DNA from 3 places in the Streptomyces sp. CNT372 genome. Region 3 is predicted to be linked to each of the others. Evidence: riboswitches for the same ligand, from Rfam matches in the RefSeq annotation. Region 3 holds a riboswitch; each other region holds the start of a gene.
What was found. Region 3 has a riboswitch for cobalamin ahead of metE (5-methyltetrahydropteroyltriglutamate--homocysteine S-methyltransferase). Riboswitches for the same ligand answer to the same signal wherever they lie in the genome.
Positions count from the first base shown of each region.

Region 1: another riboswitch for cobalamin. It lies ahead of cobN (cobaltochelatase subunit CobN); the one in region 3 lies ahead of metE (5-methyltetrahydropteroyltriglutamate--homocysteine S-methyltransferase).
Region 2: another riboswitch for cobalamin. It lies ahead of C593_RS0117345 (cobalamin biosynthesis protein); the one in region 3 lies ahead of metE (5-methyltetrahydropteroyltriglutamate--homocysteine S-methyltransferase).

Region 1 covers NZ_KB897788.1:71,378-74,645, forward strand. Annotated here, with positions in the region: gene cobG (precorrin-3B synthase) at 1-1,437, opposite strand, end outside; cobalamin riboswitch at 1,508-1,637, shown strand; gene cobN (cobaltochelatase subunit CobN) at 1,685-3,268, shown strand, end outside.
Region 2 covers NZ_KB897783.1:53,019-56,286, forward strand. Annotated here, with positions in the region: gene C593_RS0117335 (inorganic phosphate transporter) at 167-1,420, shown strand; gene C593_RS0117340 (hypothetical protein) at 1,433-1,654, shown strand; cobalamin riboswitch at 1,822-1,963, shown strand; gene C593_RS0117345 (cobalamin biosynthesis protein) at 1,996-3,048, shown strand; gene C593_RS0117350 (cobyric acid synthase) at 3,045-3,268, shown strand, end outside.
Region 3 covers NZ_KB897781.1:401,147-404,414, reverse strand. Annotated here, with positions in the region: gene metE (5-methyltetrahydropteroyltriglutamate--homocysteine S-methyltransferase) at 1-1,690, opposite strand, end outside; cobalamin riboswitch at 1,823-2,046, opposite strand; gene C593_RS0114595 (3-hydroxybutyryl-CoA dehydrogenase) at 2,382-3,268, opposite strand, start outside.

The DNA of each region.
Region 1 (3,268 bases), on a different contig from region 3:
GGACGGGCCGCCACCTGACGAGCCGGGGACGCGCGGGCCCGGACCGGGCCCGCCACCGCCCCCGGCTGCAGCCGGCACCGCCGCGAGCGCCCCCGCCAGCGCGTCGGGCCCGAGGCCCGCCCCGCCGGGGCCGGGGACGCCGTGGACCGCCAGGTCGTACTGTCCGTCGCCGGTCGCGACGACGTCCGCCCAGGCCCCTCGCGGGTGGCCGCAGCGGCGGGCGCAGCCGGAGAGGTACACGGGCAGGCCGCCGCCGGGGGCCGGGGCCGCGCCCGTGAGCCGCCGCGTCGCGCCCACGAGTTCGGCGGCGTCGGCCCGTACGTCGGAGAGCGCCTTGCCGCAGCCGGGCCGCCCGGTGCACGCGCCGACGACCCGCCAGGGGGAGGCCGGGTCGGTGACGAGTCCGGCGACGGCGAGCGCGGCGAGGCGGTCGGCGGGGACGCCGGTCAGGACCACACCGCGCCAGGGCGTGACGCGCAGTTCCCCCGTCCCCCGGCGCTCGGCGGTCCGGGCGAGCAGCCGCCACTGCGCGCTGGTGAGGCGGCCCAGGGGCGCGAGCACATACCCGTACTCCCCCGGAACCGGCCCCTGAGCGGGCGCGGCGGCCACCGGCGCCACCGGCACCGCCTCCGCCCGTACCCCCGCCTTCGCGGCCCGCGCGGCCAGCGCCTCCCCCGAGGGGCCCTGCCCGGGCGGGAGTTCACGCACCCGCCAGGCACCGGTCCCGCTCGCGTCGACCGCGTCGAGGAACGCCTGCGCCGCGACGATCATCGTGCGCGGCCCGTCCGGCGCGGCCACCCGCACGCCCGCCGACTCCCCGGCCCGCACGACCACCCCGGCGCCGGCCTCCGTCCGCTCTGCGATCAACGTCACATCCGCGGCGAGGTCCGCCATGTCCCCGCGCCCGTCGTCGAGGGCGAAGAGGAAGCGCCCGGACAGCGCCGTCGTCCGCGTGCTCGCGCACAGCAGGGCGTCCAGGGTGCGGGCGAGGGGCTGCACGTCCAGGTGCCCCCGGCCGTCGAGCCCGGAGAGCGGGGAGGCGACGATGTTGCGGACGCGTTCGTGGCCGGGCGCGGGCAGCAGGCCCACCGCGTCCAGCAGCGCGGCCAACTCGCCGCCGCAGGAGGCCCCGAGGCCCCGGAGCTGGAGGTTGCCGCGGGAGGTGATGTCGAGTGCGCCGTCGCCGAGCCGGTCCGCCGCGTCCGCGAGGGCGTACGCCTGGCGCGCGTCGAGGGCCCCGGCGGGGACACGTATCCGGGCCAGCGCGCCGTCGTCGGCCGTGTGCAGCCGCAGCGCCCCGGGGCAGGCGTCGCCCCGGTCCCGCGCGGGCGCTCCCCCGTCCGGGGCGGGCGCGTCGCCACGGTCCCGGTGGTCCCGTCCGGGTGTTTCGTCCCGGTTCAGGCGGTTGGCGGGGGGCGGAGGCATGGCGGCGAGCATACCGACCATCACACAAGGCGCCCTGCTCCGGAGGACGTGACGGCCCTTACTATGCTCAGCGGCGGACCACACGGTCCGTCACCGCCGATGACGGCGTCAGGGGAGGAAGCCCGGTGCGATTCCGGCGCGGTCCCGCCACTGTGAGCCCGGCAGTCGCGCAGCACGCGCGGCCCGCCGGGTGAGCCAGGAACTCCCGCCGTCCTCCACCGCCCGGGGCGCGGAAACCCCGAGGAAGGCCAGCTGTCGCATGACGCTCCCGTCCCAGGACACCACGCAGCCCACCACCACCCAGGCCGCCGGGCAGCCGAGCCCGCAGCCGGCTTCGCAGAGCGGCGCCCCGCAGCCCGCCACCCGCATCCTGCTCCTGTCGACCTCCGACACCGACCTGCTCAGCGCCCGCGCGGCCGGCGGCCCGGTCTCGTACCGCTACGCGAACCCGTCCCGGCTCCCGCTCGACGACCTGCCCGGCCTGCTGGAGGGCAGCGATCTCGTCGTGGTCCGCCTTCTCGGCGGGCTGCGCGCCTGGCAGGAGGGGATCGACCAACTCCTCGCGCAGGACCGCCCGGTCGTCGTCCTGACCGGCGAACAGGCCCCGGACGCCCAGCTCATGGAGACGTCCACCGTCCCCATCGGCATCGCCGCCGAGGCGCACGCCTACCTCGCGCACGGCGGCCCGGCCAACCTGGAGCAGCTGGCCCGTTTCCTCGCCGACACCGTGCTGCTCACCGGCCACGGCTTCGAGCCGCCGGCCGCCGCGCCCTCCTGGGGCGAGCTGGGGCGCCCGGTGCGCCGGGAGAACCCGGACGGCCCGCTGGTCGCCGTCCTCTACTACCGCGCGCACCACATGAGCGGCAACACCGCCTTCGTGGACGCCCTGTGCACCGCCGTCGAGGAGGCGGGCGCCCGGGCGCTGCCGCTGTATGTGGCCTCCCTGCGCGCCCCGGAGGACGAGCTGCTGGAGCGGCTGCGCGGTGCGGACGCCCTGGTGACCACGGTCCTCGCTGCGGGCGGCACCCGCCCGGCGGACGCCTCCGCGGGCGGCGACGACGAGTCCTGGGACGCGGGCGCGCTCGCCTCCCTCGACGTGCCGGTGCTCCAGGCGCTGTGCCTGACCAGCCCGCGCGCCGCGTGGGAGGAGAACGACGAGGGCCTCTCCCCGCTGGACGCGGCGACCCAGGTCGCGGTGCCCGAGTTCGACGGGCGGCTGATCACCGTGCCGTTCTCGTTCAAGGAGATCGACGCCGACGGCCTGCCGGCCTACGTCCCGGACCCGGAGCGGGCCGCGCGGGTCGCGGGGATCGCGGTCCGGCACGCCCGGCTGCGGCACATCGCGAACGCCCGGAAGCGGATCGCCCTGGTGCTGTCCGCGTACCCGACCAAGCACTCCCGGATCGGCAACGCGGTCGGCCTGGACACCCCGGCCTCGGCGGTGGCGCTGCTGCGCCGGCTGCTGGCGGAGGGCTACGACTTCGGCCCGGCCGAGGAGATCCCGGGCCTGGTGTCGGGGGACGGCGACGAGCTGATCCGGGCCCTGATCGAAGCGGGCGGCCACGACCAGGACTGGCTGACCGAGGATCAGTTGGCCCGCAACCCGGTCCGCATCCCGGCCGCCGACTACCGGCGCTGGTTCGCGACGCTGCCGGCGGAGCTGCGGGAGGCGGTGGAGGAGCACTGGGGGCCCGCGCCCGGCGAGATGTTCCTGGACCGCTCGCGCAACCCGGAGGGCGACATCGTCCTCGCGGCCCTGCGGCGCGGGAACCTGCTGGTCGTCATCCAGCCGCCGCGCGGCTTCGGCGAGAACCCGATCGCGATCTACCACGACCCCGATCTG
Region 2 (3,268 bases), on a different contig from region 3:
AGGGTGTTCGAGTGACTGCCCACCGAGGTCAGGGGCGCGGATCCGGCACAAGCGGAACCCGTTGACCCCACTTGCGGACACCACAGCGCCCGACCCAGTTCATCTTCCGTTCATCCAGGTTGCCTACGGTCCACACGTCAATGACGTCAAACGATTGCCTGGGTAAATGGAACACATCACCTTGCTGCTCGCGATTGTGATCGTGACAGCTCTCGTGTTCGATTTCACGAACGGTTTCCACGACACCGCCAACGCGATGGCGACGACCATCTCGACCGGCGCGATGAAGCCCAAGACCGCGGTGGCCATGTCCGCCGTTCTGAACCTCGTCGGCGCGTTCCTGTCGGTGGAGGTCGCCAAGACGATCTCCAGCGGTCTGGTCGACGAATCAGGCATCTCTCCTGAAGTCATCTTCGCGGCGCTCGTCGGCGCCATCCTCTGGAACCTGCTGACCTGGCTCGTGGGTCTGCCGTCCAGCTCCTCCCACGCCCTGATGGGCGGCCTCATCGGCGCCACCGTCGCCTCGGCCGGCTTCTCCGCCGTCAACGGCGGTGTGGTGATCACCAAGGTGCTGATCCCGGCCATCGCCGCCCCGCTCGTCGCCGGCATCGGCGCGATGATCGCCGCCCGGCTGACGTACAAGATCGGCAAGAACACCGATCAGAAGGACACGGCCAAGGGCTACCGCGCCGGCCAGATCGCCTCTGCCGGCCTGGTCTCCCTGGCCCACGGCACCAACGACGCCCAGAAGACGATGGGCATCATCACCCTGGCCCTGGTCGCCGGGAACGTGCTCGCGCCGGGTTCCAACCCCCCGATGTGGGTCATCGTCTCCGCCGGTGTCGCGATCGCCCTCGGTACCTACCTCGGTGGCTGGCGCATCATCCGCACCATGGGCAAGGGCCTCACCGACCTCCAGCCGCAGCAGGGCTTCGCCGCCCAGACCAGCGCCGCGAGCGTCATCCTGGCCTCCTCCAACCTGGGCTTCTCCCTCTCCACCACGCACTCCTGCTCCGGCGCGGTGATGGGTGCGGGCCTCGGCCGCAAGGGCGGTGTGGTCCGCTGGTCGACCGCGACCCGGATGTTCGTCGCCTGGGGTCTGACCCTGCCGGCCGCCGGCCTGGTCGCCGCCGCCTCCGAGTTCGTCACCAAGCAGGGTGACTGGGGCGTCGCCGTGGTCGCGGTCTTCCTGGTCGCCTCCTCACTGGCGATCTGGATCGCCTCCCGCCGCCAGGTTGTCGACCACACCAACGTCAACGACACCGAGGCCCCCGGCGCCGAGGGCGCGGAGGGTTCCGGGGAGCCCGCGGGCGTCGTCACCACCGCCATCGCGGCCGTCACCCCGCCGCCGGCCGGTGAGATCAGGACCACCGTCCCGGCCCCCGCCGAGACCGAGCCGGCCCGACCGGCCGCGGTGTAAGGAAGCAGCAAGATGAAGATCGACTGGGTAGCCCTCGGCTCCGTTTTCGGCGTGAGCCTCGTCGCCACCGTGGCCCTCGTGGGCCTGTTCACCCTCGGCATCATCGGCCTCAGCAAGGGCGAGGCCGCCGTGCGGACCGGCGGCAGCGCCGTGATGGCCCGCACGGGTGCGTACGCCTGCTTCGCGCTCTGCGCGGTGGCCGTCGCGTACGGGATCTTTCTGATCGTCGACTGACGTCCGCCGACCGATCCGTCACCGGCACGGGCCGGGTACCGCCACCGGGCGGTGCCCGGCCCGTGCGCCGTCCGAGTGCGCCGCCTCCGGGCGCCGTCTCCGTGCACCCGCAGCACGAGCCCTCGTGTGGGCCTCGGCACACTGTCCCGCCGCAGGTCAAGGGTGAGTTGACGGGCGTGGGCGGCCGTGGTGGACTGCCGGGGCCATACGGCGGCAGAAGAGGAAGTCCGGTGAGAATCCGGCGCGGTCCCGCCACTGTCACCCGGAGTCCGGGGAGCCAGGAACTCTCGCCGCCGTTCACGTCGAGCCAGGGCGCGGACCCTGAGTGAGGACTCTGCGTCATGCCTGGCCGTGGCCCAGCCCTGCCGTCCGGACCCCCTTCCCGGGACGCCGGCCGCACACGCGGCGGCCGGATCTTCGCCTGCGGCGCCGCCGCGGGGCTCCTCGCCGACCTGCTCGTCGGTGATCCGCGCACCGGGCACCCGGTGGCCGCGTTCGGACGGGCGGCCGCCGCCGTCGAGGGCGTGCTGTGGCGCGACGACCGCGCCCGGGGCGCCCTGCACACGCTGGTGTGCGCCGGGGGCGCGACCGCCGCCGGACTGCTCGCCGCGCGCGCCGTGCGCCGCTCCCCCGCCGCCGCCACCGCCCTGACCGCGGCCGCCACCTGGGCCGTCGTCGGCGGGACGACCCTGGGCCGGGAGGCCCGCGCCGTCGGGGCAGCGCTGGAGGCCGGGGACGTCGAGGCGGCGCGGGCGCGGCTGCCGCACCTGTGCGGGCGGGACCCGCAGGCGCTGGACGCGGACGGGATCGCGCGCGCCGTCGTGGAGTCCGTCGCCGAGAACACCTCCGACGCGGTCGTCGGAGCCTTGGTGTGGGGCGCCGTCGCCGGTGTGCCCGGCCTGCTGGGCTTCCGCGCCGTCAACACCCTGGACGCGATGGTCGGGCACCGCTCGCCGCGCCATCTGCGCTACGGCTGGGCCTCGGCCCGGCTGGACGACGTGGCGGGCTGGCCGGGCGCCCGGCTGACCGCCGTGCTCGCCGCCCTCGCCGGGCCCGATCCGCGGGGCGCGGTGCGCGCCTGGCGGGCCGACGCGGCCGGGCACCCGAGCCCCAACGCGGGCCCGGTGGAGGCGTCGTTCGCGGGGGCGCTCGGTGTGCGGCTGGGCGGGACGCTGGCGTACGGGGGGCGGGTCGAGCACCGGCCGGTGCTCAACGCGGGCGGCCGGGCGGTGGAGCCGGGCGACATCGAGCACGCGGTGCGGCTGTCGCGCCGGGTGGGCGCGCTCTCCCTGGCGGTGTGCGCGGGCGCGCGGCTGGCCGCGGGGGCCTTCGGCGGAGGCCGGCGCCGGGCGTCGGGGCGCGGCGGGCCGGACAGCGGCGGGAGGACGGCATGAGCGGTGGGGGGCTGCTGGTCGCGGGGACGACCTCGGACGCCGGGAAGAGCGTGGTCACCGCCGGGATCTGCCGGTGGCTGGTCCGGCAGGGCGTCAAGGTCGCGCCGTTCAAGGGCCAGAACATGTCGCTGAACTCCTTCGTGACACGGGAGGGTGCGGAGATCGGGCGGGCGCAGGCGATGCAGGCGCAGGCGGCCCGGGTCGAGCCGACCGCGCAGAT
Region 3 (3,268 bases):
TGACGGGCCGTCCGGTGAGCGACTGCGCGTACGTCGTCCAGCGGACCGTCATCGCCTCGGGACGGGAGATGTCCCCCGCCAGGATCGGGGGCCGGACGTAACGGGTGCCGTACGACTGGACCCAGCCGTGCTGGGTGGCCAGATAGCCGGTGAGCTGCTCGGCGAAGTACTGGACCATGTCGTTGCGCTCGGGTTCGCCGTGCACCAGGACGTCCAGCCCGGCCTTCTCCTGGAAGGAGAGCACCTCCTGGATCTCGGTCCTGATGCGCTCCTCGTACCCGGCGGTGTCGATCCGCCCGGCGCGCAGGTCGGCGCGGGCGGTGCGCAGTTCCGCGGTCTGCGGGAAGGAGCCGATGGTGGTGGTCGGCAGCAGCGGCAGACCCAGGTGCGCCCGCTGGGCGGCGGTGCGGTCGGCGTACGGCTGGGAGCGGCGGCCGTCGGTGTCGGTGATCGCGGCGGTACGGGCGCGCACGGCCGGGTCCCGGGTGAGGGGGGAGCCGGCGCGGGAGGCCAGGTCGGCCCGGTTGGCGGCGAGTTCGGCGGCGATCGCGCCGGTGCCCCGGCTGAGCCCGGTGGCCAGGGTGACGATCTCGGCGGTCTTCTGCTCGGCGAAGGCCAGCCAGCGCAGCACCTGCGGGTCGATGTCCCGCTCGGCGGCCGCGTCGAACGGGACGTGCAGCAGGGAGCAGGAGGCCGCGACGTCGACCCGGCCGGCCAGCCCGAGCAGGGTGCCCAGGGTGGTGAGTGACTTCTCCAGGTCGTTGATCCAGATGTTGCGGCCGTCCACGACACCGGCGACCAGCCGCTTGCCGGGCAGTCCGCCGGCCGCCGCGAGGGCGTCCAGGTTGGCGGCGGCGGGCCCGGTGAAGTCCAGGGCGAGACCGTCGACGGGGGCCTTGGCGAGGACCGGGAGGGCGTCGCCGAGCCGGTCGAAGTAGGAGGCGACCAGCAGCTTCGGCCGGTCCGCGAGCCCGCCGAGCTCGCGGTAGGCCCGGGCGGCGGCGTTCAGTTCGGCGGGGGTGCGGTCCTGCACCAGGGCGGGCTCGTCGAGCTGCGCCCACTCGGCGCCGGCGGCCCGCAGGTCGGCCAGCACCTCCGCGTACACCGGAAGCAGCCGGTCCAGGAGGGTCAGCGGGTCGAAGTCGGCGGCGACCCCGGGGGCGGGCTTGGCGAGCAGGAGGTAGGTGACGGGTCCGACGAGCACCGGGCGTGGCGTGAGGCCCAGGGCGAGGGCTTCCTTGAGTTCGGCGACCTGCTTGGCCGGGTCGGCCGTGAAGACGGTGTCCGGGCCCAGCTCGGGCACCAGGTAGTGGTAGTTGGTGTCGAACCACTTGGTCATCTCCAGCGGGGCGACCTGCTGGGTGCCGCGGGCCATGGCGAAGTAGCCGTCCAGGGCGTCCGCCGCGACCGCGTCGCGGTGCCGCCCGGGGATCGCGCCGACCATGACGGAGGTGTCCAGGACGTGGTCGTAGAAGGAGAAGTCACCGGTGGGGACCTCGTGGACGCCGGCGGCGGCGAGCCGCTGCCAGTGGGTGCGGCGCAGACCGGCGGCGGTCTCGTGCAGGGCCTCGGCCGTGACCCGGCCCTTCCAGTACCCCTCGATCGCCTTCTTCAGTTCCCGGTTCCGCCCCTGGCGGGGGTAGCCGTAGAGGGTGGCGCCTGCTGCCGCGGCTGCGGACTTCGGTGTCACGGAACTCTCCTTCGCGAGTTGTGTGAACAACCCCGGCCACGCCACGGGTACACGAAGGAGCGGGCGCACGGACACCCGTGCCACCGCTGCCGCCGACCCACCCGCGAGGTCACCGAGGTCTCCGCGCGCGACTGTCGCGCACGGGCAGTGGCAGGTCTTCGGACTCGCGGGCACGTCCTGACGACGTCAGGCCACCTACTGGCCGTCGCTTCCCGGGCCCCTTGTACGGGCCCAGTGCATGTGACGGCGGTCGTTCCCGCTCACCGCTGCGGGGCAGTCCCGGATTCCCACCGGGTTCCCTCTTGCGACGCCTCCCGCCTGGCTGACGGGGCGAACCAGCTGCACGGGCCAGCGTAGACCGGGGGACCTGGTCACGGGGAGGAAGTCCACCAGACGGACGTTGAAATGAGACACGCGGCCCGGTCGGGCCGCGCTCGCGGCGGGCCGCCCCGCCCTCCGCCCCGGAGGCCGCCGGGCCCAGGGACTGCGCTCCCGTGTCAGCCGCGTGAGCCGGGGCGGCGGGACGCACGGCCGGACGCACGGCGGGCGCGGGGCGGCTCACTCGTACCGCCCCGCGCCCGCCTCCACAGCGGCAGCGTACGGACCCCCTCAGGTCCCGGCTGCCTCGCACCGGGGTCCCTCAACCCCGGCCGTCTCTGCCCGGGGTCGCCCCCGGTCGCAGGCCCCGGGGTCACCCCCGGTCGTAGGTGTGGAACCCCCGCCCGTTCTTGCGGCCCAGCAGGCCGGCCTCCACCATCCGCCGGAGCAGCGGGGGAGGGGCGTACAGGGGTTCCTTGAACTCGTCGTACAGAGACTGCGCGATCGAGGCCACCGTGTCGAGCCCGATCAGGTCCGCGAGTTTCAGCGGGCCCATCGGATGGGCGCAGCCCAGCTCCATCCCGGCGTCCACGTCGGCCGCGGTCGCGAAGCCGGACTCGGCCATCCGGATCGCCGACAGCAGGTAGGGCACCAGCAGCGCGTTGACCACGAAACCGGCCCGGTCCTGCGCGCGCACCACCGTCTTGCCCAGCGTGTGCGTGGCGAAGTCCTCCACCGCGGCGGCCGTGGCGGGTGCGGTGTGCAGCGAGGTGACCACCTCGACCAGCGGCAGCACCGGTACGGGGTTGAAGAAGTGCAGCCCCACCACCCGGTCCGCACGGCCGGTCGCCATGCCGAGGCGCATCACGGGGATGGACGAGGTGTTGGTGGTGAGGACCGCCTCCGGATCGGCCACGATCTTGTCGAGGGCGGCGAAGACCTCGGTCTTGGCCGCCGCGTTCTCGACGACCGCCTCCACGACGAGCTGACGATCCGCCAGCGCGTCCATGTCGGCGGTGAACACGGTCCGGGCGAGGGCGTCCTCGGCCGAGAGGCGGTCCAGCTTGCGGCGCTGCACCGCACGCTCCAGGGACATCGCGGTCCGCTCCCGCGCGGTGCGGGCGGCCACCGTGTCGGCCTCGCGGACGAGGGTGTCCAGCCCGGCCCGGGCGCACACCTCCGCTATGCCGGCGCCCATCTGCCCGCCGCCGACCACCCCGACCCGCCGGATGTCCGACGCCCCGTGTCCGGGCGCGGAGC